Marinobacterium aestuarii: one gene and its partner. The protein of the gene in region 1 interacts with the protein of each later gene in a pairwise test. Links are inferred from orthologs where the notes say so. Each region holds a gene or a part of one and is shown on either strand. Other genes may lie near its edges.

Evidence for each region.
Region 2: the proteins of A8C75_RS03965 (region 1) and A8C75_RS22560 interact in binary tests that used the Escherichia coli proteins (3 or more experiments, as listed by UniProt). The link is inferred for Marinobacterium aestuarii from one-to-one orthologs.

The regions. Positions count from the first base shown.
Region 1 is NZ_CP015839.1:904,259-910,202, reverse strand. Bases 1,650-4,648 are described here. They hold A8C75_RS03965 (energy transducer TonB), read left to right. Parts: upstream 1,650-2,739; coding sequence 2,740-3,558; downstream 3,559-4,648. Other genes in these bases: A8C75_RS03960 (TonB-dependent receptor), read left to right, coding at 3,700-4,648; A8C75_RS03970 (ExbD/TolR family protein), read left to right, coding at 2,312-2,743; A8C75_RS03975 (ExbD/TolR family protein), read left to right, coding at 1,923-2,315; A8C75_RS03980 (MotA/TolQ/ExbB proton channel family protein), read left to right, coding at 1,650-1,933. Also shown: A8C75_RS03990 (response regulator), read right to left, coding at 1-337; more of A8C75_RS03980, read left to right, coding at 1,076-1,649; more of A8C75_RS03960, read left to right, coding at 4,649-5,944. UniProt on the Escherichia coli protein: Interacts with outer membrane receptor proteins that carry out high-affinity binding and energy dependent uptake into the periplasmic space of specific substrates such as cobalamin, and various iron compounds (such as iron dicitrate, enterochelin, aerobactin, etc.).
Region 2 is NZ_CP015839.1:5,125,411-5,130,264, forward strand. The notes cover bases 1,421-4,410. They hold A8C75_RS22560 (TonB-dependent receptor family protein), read right to left. Parts: upstream 3,971-4,410; coding sequence 1,871-3,970; downstream 1,421-1,870. Other genes in these bases: A8C75_RS22555 (Lrp/AsnC family transcriptional regulator), read left to right, coding at 1,421-1,754; A8C75_RS22565 (ABC transporter ATP-binding protein), read right to left, coding at 4,145-4,410. Also shown: hppD (4-hydroxyphenylpyruvate dioxygenase), read right to left, coding at 6-1,097; more of A8C75_RS22555, read left to right, coding at 1,266-1,420; more of A8C75_RS22565, read right to left, coding at 4,411-4,854. UniProt on the Escherichia coli protein: FecA is the outer membrane receptor protein in the Fe(3+) dicitrate transport system.

The DNA.
Region 1 (5,944 bases):
GCGGCCAGAACAGCACATAGCTTGAAAAGTGATCCTTCTTGCACAGGCTGTACACTTCCTGCAACTCGGCCTTGTTGCACAGAATCAGGGTTCTGTGAGGGTGTGCGTGGGCGCGGGCGCTGAGGCGATAGAGCCCCAGGTAGTAGCTTTGGGCACGAGCCAGTGTCGGGAACGCCAGCACCAGAACGGCGGGGCTGTGCTGTTCAAAATCCTGCACCGCCTTGTCCGGGTCGGTGGAGATAAATACCTGATCAAATTCCTTGCACAGCAACTCACGGACGATATTCGTATCATCCACGTCTTCAGCAGCAACCAGAATATTTTTATTGGCACTCATGCGACATCTTCTTGCAGGGCATTGAATGTACAAAGAAAGATAGCACGCACCCAGCATCCGACGGCAGAATCAATGTCAACAAACAGCCCAAAACTGATGGGATACCCCGCCAGCACGACCAATCAGGCAAATACGGAAACATAATCGGAAATACAGCGATCCCATCCCAGGTCTGGACAGGGAGTGCCTGATGGCTGGAAAACAACCGTATATAGAGTCGAGAAAGAACACGCAAAGCAGGAAACAAGCCAGTATCGCACTAACAACGGCATTGCAGGGACGCAACACAGTTAAAACACTCGAGACCACCGCCGCCGAGGGCAACGCCCGTCAGGCGTCTGGCGTTAAATGGTCTCCCCGCAGGGACTCGAACCCCGATCTAAGCCTTAGGAGGGCCTCGTTCTATCCAGTTGAACTACGGAGAGAGACATAACGTCTGCGCTGCGCAGGGCGCCAGAGCGACTTGTTTGCAGCGCGGGGAATGCTATTGCATTCGTCCTGCGGCGTCAACCGATGCATCGCCCGCGCGGCTCTGTACCTTTATTAGATAGCTCGCACTTAAGCCCTGTTCCCCGCCAGGCCCCATTCCCAAGACCTGATACCGGTAAAAGTTCCCCCCCCCTTTCTCAATTAAAAGTCGAGAATAGTCCAATTCATTGTTGAAATCTAAATAATAACGATTATCATTGGCAACACTATTTCAATGATTGATCGTCGGAGCTCAAGGTGGAACCCTCAATGGAGACAGCAACAACGCCAATACAGCAGGACGCTACCCTAACCGGTGACCTGGCCGCAGCCCCCTCTGCGCTGAACGCGACTCTTCCCACAGGACTGACCACCGATACCGGCGCCACCTTGCCGAGCGTAACTGACGCCACAGACCTGCTGAGCACAGAGTTCCCCCTGGCAGATCCGACCGCCCTGCCCCCAGGCTTTCTCGACCAGTTGCAGCAGTTCCTCAACGTCGGCGGGCCTGTCGTCTGGATCCTGCTGGGCTTCTCCGTTATTGCCCTTAGCATTGTGTTGCTCAAGATCTGGCAGTTTACCCTGCTGCGGCCCGAGTCCAGCCCACGACTGGAGTACAGCCTTGGACTCTGGCGCGCCGACCGCACCGACGAAGCCCTGGAGGGACTCAAGGGCCAGGGCCCCATATACGAACTGGTGGCGCTGGCCATGGTCGGACTGCAAAATGGTGGCGACACGCCGCTGCTGCGGGACGAACTGGAGCGGGTCGCCACCCTGCGCCTCAATCAGCTGCGTGCCTTTTTGCGCCCGCTCGAGGTTATCGCCATGCTCAGCCCGCTGCTGGGTCTGCTGGGCACCGTACTGGGCATGATCGGCGCCTTCCAGCAGATGGAAATCGCCGGCAACCAGGTCGATCCGTCCGTGCTGTCCGGCGGTATCTGGCAGGCGCTGCTCACCACCGCCGTAGGTATAGCCGTGGCCATTCCGGTGACCCTGGCCCACAGCTGGCTGGAACGCAAAACCGAGCGCGTCGCCGCCCTGATGAGCGATTCGGTCACCCGGGTCTTTACCAGCGCCCCGGCACTGCAGCACCAGGCCGCCAGCGAGGCGTTGCGCCGTGCGGCTTGATCTGACATTGCCTGCGCGCCGGCGCGCCATCAGCCTGACGCCGCTGATTGATGTCGTCTTTATTCTGCTGCTGTTTTTCATGCTGTCATCCACCTTTACTCAGTGGCGTCAGCTTGATCTGGCCGTGCCCGGTACAGGCGCAGCAACACCGCCTGTACAGCATCAGGTCCAGCTGTTGTCCGAGGATGGACGCTTTCGACTCGATAACCTGGAGCTGAACCTGCAGGACAGGGGCGCACTGGACCGACAGATCAGTCAGCAGAGCGATGACCTCTTTGTGATCAGTGCCGACAGCGGCATTGCGACCCAGACCTTGATCGAGCTGCTGGATGCCCTGAAAGCCGCTGGCGCACGACAGCTGTCACTGGCGCAGACACCATGAAATTCACTCCCCAGACAAGCCCCCGCGCGACGAACCGGGATGACAACCTGATTCCGCTGATTAACGTCGTGTTTCTAATGCTGATCTTTTTTATGGTGGCGGGGAAAATAAGCCGTTCCGATGCCATTGCCATTAACCCGCCGGCATCGACAAGTGAAACAACCGCTCCCAGCGAAGAGCCGATTAATATCCTGCTTTCAGCGACAGGCGTGATTTACATGGATGATATGGAACTGGAATCCGAGCAATTAACCCATGCCGTCACCACTGCGCTTGATAACAGCCAGGATCCGCAGGCGCTGTCGATATTACTCAAGGTGGATGCCGCCACACCGGTGGATACCTTGCTGCAGACCCTGGAGCAGATAAAGGCCGCCGGCATGCTGAAAATATCCCTCGCGACCCGTGTTGCGGAGCGCCCGGCATGATCCGTCCACAGCACTGGATCCTTGCGCTGGGCCTGGCCCTGGGCGTGCATCTGCTTACCCTGGGCCTGGTACTGGCCCGCGAACCGGCCGAAGGTGCCCGCGCGCCGGGAGAACAGGGTATCGAGATAGATCTGGGCATGCTCGGCGACCTGGGTTCGGAGACACAGAACAAGCAGGCGGCTCAGCCCGAACAAACACCCGAGCCCCTTGCGCCACAGGCGCTTCCGACACCGGTGCCCGACGTGCCCCCCGCGCCTGAAGCAGAGCTCGTGCCTTTGCCTGAGCCTGTTAACGCCAGACAAACACCAGCGCTTGCGGTCAAGGCGCCAGAGCCCAAACCCGAACCTAAACCGGCGCCAAAACAAAAGCCAAAACCCGTAGCGCCCCAGTCGCCGCCAACGCCCAAGGTCAAAGCCGTACAGGCGGCATCAGCCGCCCCCAGCAGTACCCCGGGCAAGGACAGCAGTGACAGCCGCCGCATGACCACCGGCAGCCAGAATGCACTGAGTTCCGGCGGAAATCCGGGGGCCGAGCAGTCCTACTATGCATTGATCGCCGCGCGCCTGGCGCAGCACAAGCGCTACCCGATTCGGGCCCGTAAAAAAGGTGAGGAAGGAACCGCCCGGCTGTTTTTCATACTCGATCGCCACGGCAGCGTTATTGAATACCGTCTGAGCGAAAGTTCCGGTTTTAAAAGCCTGGACCGCGCCGTGATCGACATGCTTAAAAGCGCAACGCCGCTACCGGCATTCCCGGCGGACATGACGATGGACACGCTCACAATTAATATCCCGGTGGCCTTTTCAATTAACTGAAAAGATCCCCTGAAAGCCAGCTCCATTTCAAGCAATTCCCTGTAAAGCGGGCTGAAACTTCAGCCATAAACAAACCCCAGGCATGGCTGCCCAGATCGCGGTGGCCGGGTATTTCTGTGCCTATTTTCAAGGAAAGCAACAGTGTCAGAAGCAATGTCCGACAACAGCAAACCCGGGCTCGGCAACTCGAATTCCGCCATCAGGGGAGCACTCAGCCTGCGCCGGGAACGGGATTTCAGCCGCAGCGCTACCCTGGCCGGCAGTCTGACCCTGGTAATCTCAACCGCCATGATAGGTTCGGCTCATGCCGAGGAAGTCTCGCTGGATACGCTGGTTATTGAAGACGGCCGCATCGCCGCCGATGCCAACCCCTATGCCGAGCCCAACGCGCCCTACAAGGCCAAACGCAGCGCCGACAGCCGCCATGTGCGCGACATCGCCGACACGCCTCAGACCATGACGGTCATTACCAAGGCCGTGATCGAGGAGTCCGGCAAGACCGAACTCAAGGATATCCTCAGCGCCCAGCCTGGCATTACCCTGGGCACTGGTGAGGGCGGCAACTCCTTCGGTGACCGCTATATTATCCGCGGCTATGAAGCCCGTAACGACATCTACACCGACGGTCTGCGTGATCCGGGCCTGATCACCCGCGAAACCTTCGCGCTGGAACAGATCGAAATCGCCAAGGGCCCGAGCTCCACCTTCGCCGGCCGCGGCTCCACCGGCGGCGCGGTCAACAGCGTCACCAAGAAAGCCTCGCTGGACGATGATTTCAGCAGCGTACAGGCAGGTCTGGGGACCGACAGCTACCAGCGTTACAGTCTGGATACCAACAAGGTGGTCAGCGATGACCTGGCGCTGCGCTTCAACGCCCTCTACACCGATGCCGACATCCCCGACCGGGCGCCGGCCAGCGAACAGCGCCAGGGCGCGCTCATCTCCGGCGTATTCCAGGCCACCGATGATCTGGAAATCTCCGCTGATTACTACTACTTCCGTGGCAACGACAAGACCGACGGCGGCACCTTCCTCACCGACGGCAAACCCGACAAGCGCGTGCAGTACGTCGGCCAGGACGGGCTCGACTTCCAGGACACCGCCGCCGATATCGCGACGCTGAAACTCGACTACCAGCTCAGCAATGAACTGCGCCTGGAAAACAAGACGCGCCTGGGCTCCACCAGCAACGACTACATTATTTCCACCTACAGCACGCGCAGCGGCAGCCTGCGCAACTTCACCGGCTGGCAGGAAAATGACTACCTCGGCAACCAGACCAACCTGATCCTGGATACCCGCCTGGGCGGCATGCGCCACACCCTGATCACCGGCATCGAATATGCCAGCGAAGATACCAAGGGCGGCAGCTACAGCGTCACCACCGACAGCGTCTCGATTGATCCCTACAACCCGGACAACAGCAGCTGGGTGGGCTCCACCAGCCGCAACAGCGCCGCTACTGACCTGAATCTGACCACCCTCTCGGCCTACGTGATGGATACCGTCACCCTGAACGACGACTGGGAGCTGTTCGGCGGCCTGCGCTACGACCGTTTCGACTATGAGCTTTGGGCGGCGGAAAAAACCAACCGCGATGGCTCGGTCACCCCCGAAACCACCTACCAGTACAGCGATGGCTTTGTGAACGGCCACCTGGGTGCGGTCTACTCGCCCTGGGAGCACGGCAATGTCTACGCCAGCTGGAGCACCTCGTCCAACATCAACGGCGGCGAATCCGACGCCGGCACCAGCTGCGGCTACGGTGGCCTCTGTACCGATGCCGACGGCAACTTCAGTGCCGCCGAACCCGAGCAGTCCGTTAACCTGGAGCTGGGTACAAAATGGAATCTGATGGACGAACAGCTGCTGCTCACCGCCGCTATATTCCAGACCACCAAGGATGATGTGATCGAGGACAACGGCGACTCCTACGCCAGCGGCGGCCACCTCAATACCGGCAAGAACCGGGTCGAGGGTATTGAACTTGGGCTGTCCGGCAACCTCACATCACGCCTCAGCGGCCAGTTCGGCGTCGCCTTCATGGACTCCGAAACCCTGGATTCCTACAACGCCGACAACATCGGCAAGCCCAAGGCTAACTTTGCCGAGCAGAGCGCCAACCTGCAGCTGCGCTACCAGGCCACGTCTCAGTTTGCCTTCGGCGGTACCGCCACCTACTCCAGCGAAATCTTTGGTGGCCAGCCCGATGCAGCAGCGCGCACCAGTATTGAGCTGCCGGATTACTGGGTGTTCGATGCCTTCGCCAGCTACGCGTTCAGCCCACAGTTGAGCCTGCGCGCCAACATCCAGAACCTGCTGGATGAGGACTACTACACCGCAGTTTACCGCGGCGGCAGCATCGTCTACATCGGCGATGGCCGCT
Region 2 (4,854 bases), 4.2 Mb from region 1 along the record:
GTTGATCAGCCGTTATTCGGCAGGACGCCGCGGCGGATCTGGTCTTCCTCGATGGATTCGAACAGGGCCTGGAAGTTGCCCTCGCCAAAGCCCTCGTTACCCTTGCGCTGAATGATCTCGAAGAAGATCGGGCCAATCACCGTATCGGTGAAGATCTGCAGCAGTAGCCCCTGCCCCTGGGTAGGCGCGCCGTCGATCAGGATATGATCCTTCTGCAAGCGGGCCACATCTTCACCGTGGCCCGGCAGGCGTGCGTCGATGCGTGCATAGTAGGTGTCCGGCGTGGTCAGGAAGGTCACACCGGCGGCACGCAGGGTTTCAACGGTCTGGAAGATATCGCCGGTACCCAGGGCAATATGCTGGATGCCTTCGCCGTTGTAATCCTGCAGGAATTCCTCGATCTGACTCTTGTCGTCGGTGGACTCGTTGATCGGGATGCGAATCTTGCCGCAGGGGCTGGTCAGGGCGCGGGACTTGAGCCCGGTCAGCTTGCCTTCGATATCGAAGTAGCGCACTTCACGGAAGTTGAAATGCTGCTCGTAGAAGCCGGCCCACAGGTCCATGTTGCCCCGCGCCACATTGTGCGTCAGGTGATCAATGTAGGTCAGGCCCACCCCCGCCGGGTGCTGGTCGACACCCTTGATGGGGCGAAAGTCCACATCATAGATGCTCTTGTCGCCGTAGCGATCCACCAGGTAGATCAGGGAGCCGCCGATACCCTCGATGGCCGGAATCTGCAGTTCCATCGGGCCTGCGCCGGATTCCACCGCTTTGGCGCCACCGGCCACCAGCGCCTTGAGCGCGGCGGCGGCATCGGCCACCCGAAACGCCATGGCATTGGCGCTGGGGCCATGTTCATGGGCGAAACTCTGGGCGCGGCTGTTGGGCTCGGCATTGAGGATGAAATTGATATCGCCCTGGCGGAACAGGGTGACATTCTTGCTGCGGTGCCGGGCGATGGCGACAAAGCCCAGGCTTTCGAACAGACGGGACAGGATTTCAGGCGAATCCGAGCAATACTCGACGAACTCGAAGCCGTCGGTGCCCAGGGGGTTTTCCCACAGGCCTGAGGGGGTTGCAGTTTGTGTCTGGGCCATTGTTATTATCTCCATCCGTACCGTGAGTGCTGGCAAGTGATCCGGTGTGACCTGAGTCGCGCCGAGTGATTGAGAAATAGCTTAAGGCAAATGCCGTGCGTTTATTTTGCATAAAACGCTCGTACCGCTTAACTTTCACATGATTCCCGCATTCAAGAGATCAAAAACGTGAGAAACACGCATTCCGTTGCGCTCGACCGTCAGGACATCAAAATTCTCGAGGCGCTGCAGCAAAACGGCCGACTCAGTAATGTGGAATTATCGGAGCTGGTACACCTGTCCGCATCCCAGTGTCAGCGGCGGCGTCAGAAGCTGGAAGAAACCGGGGTGGTGTGCAAATACATCGCACAGCTGGACCCGGAAAAGATCGGGCTTGGCGTCATGGCACTGGTCAGCGTATCGCTGGACAAACACAGCGAGAAGATCGCCGACGCTTTCCGTACTGCCATTATAGAGTACCCCGAGGTACTCGAATGCTGGGGGGTGGCGGGTGATGCAGACTATATGCTGAAAATCGTGGCGCCGGATCTGAAAGCCTTCGCCGATGTCACCCTGCACCGGCTGCTGAACCTGCCGATGGTGTCCAACGTCAAATCCAACCTGCTGCTGCAGACGCTGAAATCCACGACGGAGCTGCCGGTACGCTGGTCACTCTAAGCCTGACGGTCGCTGCAAGCCCATCGACAGCATGCTGCCAGACGCAAAAAGGCCGGCAATTAATGCCGGCCTCTTGTCAGATCATGCGAGGCACGCAGTCCTGCGCGGTTACAGGATCAGAAATCCAGCCGCCCCTCCAGGATAAAGGCGCGACCCGGGCCAGACACACGCCCGACCGGGCTGACATCGGCACCACGGAAGTAGTAGTCCTCATCCAGCAGGTTGGTCGCCGCCACGGCCAGGTTCAGGTTGTTGCCGCCGCCAAGGGCAATATCCCGCCCCAGGCGCGCATTCACCAGGGTATAGGACGGCAGCTTGCCGGCATCACCGTTGGCCGTTTCCGCCACCGTATTGGCGGCATCGCTGAAGCTGTCGCTGGCATACTGGGCGCTCAGGCTGGCCTGCCACTGCAGGTACTGGTAGCCGGCCCGCAGGCTGAGGTGGTGCTGCGAGGCGTTCGGCAACTCATTGCCGGCATTGGCACCGTTAAGCTGCTCGGTATCCAGATAGGTGTACCCCAGGCCCAGGCTCAGACGCTCGGTGGTCTGCCAGTCCGCTTCCAGCTCGATACCCTGGTGGCGGGTCTCGCCCAGGTTCTCGTAGCGATCCAGCGCCTTGTTGTACTGAATCTGATCATCGTAATCGATGCGGAACAGCGTGGCCGAGGTTGCAAGCTCAGGCATCGCCTGCCAGCGGGCACCCAGCTCGTAGTTCCAGGCGGTTTCGTTGGCGACGTCCTCGGCCTTGGTGGCCTGGGCGATCTGTACCGGCACCAGGGAACGCTGAGTGTTGGCAAACAGGAATACGCTGTCGCTGGCCTGCAGCCCCAGGGTCAGGCCCGGCAGGACTTCATCGGCATTGTTGGTCGACTCGGTGGCGGCACGCTCGTCGACGAAATCCATCCGCACGTTCTCGTAACGCAGCCCCGGCGTGACTTCCAGCCGGCCGTCCAGCAGGCTCAGGGTATCGCTGACATAGAGCGCCACGGCGTTGGTTTCCAGGTCCCACTTGCGCACCGAGGCATAGGTGCCACTGGCCAGCTCTTCGCGGTTGACGTCAAAATCCACCGTTTCGGAGACGTAGCGTGCCCCCAGGGTCAGGGTGTGATCCCCCTTTTGCACCGTCAGGCGCGGCTCGGTGCCCCAGACATTGAAGATACGCGGCGAGTCGGCGACATGGCTGGCATCGGCTTCAGGGTCCGCCCAGCTGCCGCCGCTCACCAGGTCCTGACCAAAGAAGAAGGTGCGGTCGGCACGGTGGGCGAAGTTGCGCCACTGGAACTCCACCGCGTCACTCGGGCGGGCAGTCCAGGTCAGGGTGCCGCGCAGCATGTCGGCGGCATAGGCATCGTGCGGGCGCTGCGACTGGGTGCGGTCCTGCGCGTAGGCGCTCGGGCTCAGGGCGCCGGGCAGCTGGGCATCGACATCGTAGTACTGCAACTGTGCGGCCAGCTCGTTGTAATCATTCACGAAATATTCGGCGTCGAGGACGAAATTACGCACCTCGGTATCGGAATGATCACGGAAACCGTCACCGCTTTGCACATTGGCCTGGAACTGCAGCGCCAGGTCCTCGGTCGCAAAGCCGCCAATACGGTAATAGGTATCGCTGAAGACATTGCCGGTCTCTTCGGCAATCACCAGCCGCTGCTGCAGTGTCTGTTCGGTATCGACCGGAATCGGTCGGGTGCGGAAATTCATCACACCGCCGACGTTATTGGGGCCATAGTGCACGGCGGCACCGCCCCGTACCACGTCAATCGCATCGACGCTGGGCAGGGTGACCGGAAACAGCGAGACACCGACGTTGCTGTAAGGGCCGATGGCGATGGGATAACCGTCCACCAGCATTTGCAGACGTTCGCTGCGCAGCGGGTTCAGGCCCCGCAGGCCTATATTCGGCAGAATACCGGTGCCGGTCTCATCCAGTATCTGGATGCCGGGGGCCGAGCGCAGCGCATCCTCCAGGTTCAGGGCACCACTTTGCTGCAGCGCTTCCTGATCCAGCAGGGTACGGGAACCGGGATAGACCTTGATCTCCTCTTCGCCAGGGGTACCAATCCAGTCGCCCTGCACCGACAGCGCGTCCAGTTCAACCGCATCCTCAGCCCAGCCAACCTGGCTGGTGGCAATGCTGACCAAACTGACCGCCACTACCAGTGGCTTTCTCAGAAGCCTGGGGCGCACAAGCTGCTGTGCGCTAAACGACCGGGACATAAGGTTCTCCAATTGCGTTTTCATTAAATCTAAATGATAAGTGTTCGCAATTGTATCTAGATTATAATTCTCATACAACCTCTTAATCGACGCTGAATGCACCAATCACCAATCACCAATCACCAATGAACACAGGACTCTGCCCGGCCAGGGCTGCCGGGGCTTTCAAGCGGCCTAAAGCAGCGGCCGCACCAGGGACGATACCGGCACGAACTGCGGCCTGCCGGTCAGCTCATCCGGGGCGACCCGGGCATGCACCCGGAACACATCGGCCAGTAACGCCTGCGTCAGCACTTCAGCCGGTGCGCCCTCCTGCTCCAGCCGGCCTGCCCGCATGGCCACCAGGCGATGACCAAACTGCGCCGCCTGGTTCAGATCGTGCAGCGACATGATCACGGTCAGGCCCTGCTGCTGGTTCAGTTCGCTCAGCAACTCCAGCACCTCGAGCTGGTGGCCCAGGTCGAGGTAGGTGGTCGGCTCATCCAGAATCAGAATATCGGCCTGCTGTGCCAGCGACAGCGCAATCCAGGCGCGCTGCCGCTCACCGCCGGACAGCGCCGACAAGGGCCGCGCCTCGAAGCCCCCCAGGCCCGTGACCCGGATCGCCCAGCGCACCATTTTAAAATCCTGCTCGCTCGGCTGACCCAGCAAGCGCTGATAGGGAAAGCGGCCGTAGCGCACCAGCTGCTCCACGGTCAGGCCATCCGGCGCCACCGGATGCTGTGGCAGCATGGCCAGGCGCTGCGCCAGTTCACGCCGCTTCCAGCGCCTGATCGAGCGTCCGTCCAGCAGGACCTGACCCTGCTGCGGTTGTAGCAGACCGGCCAAGGCTCGCAGCAAGGTGCTCTTGCCGCAGCCATTGGGACCGATAAGACAATGAATCC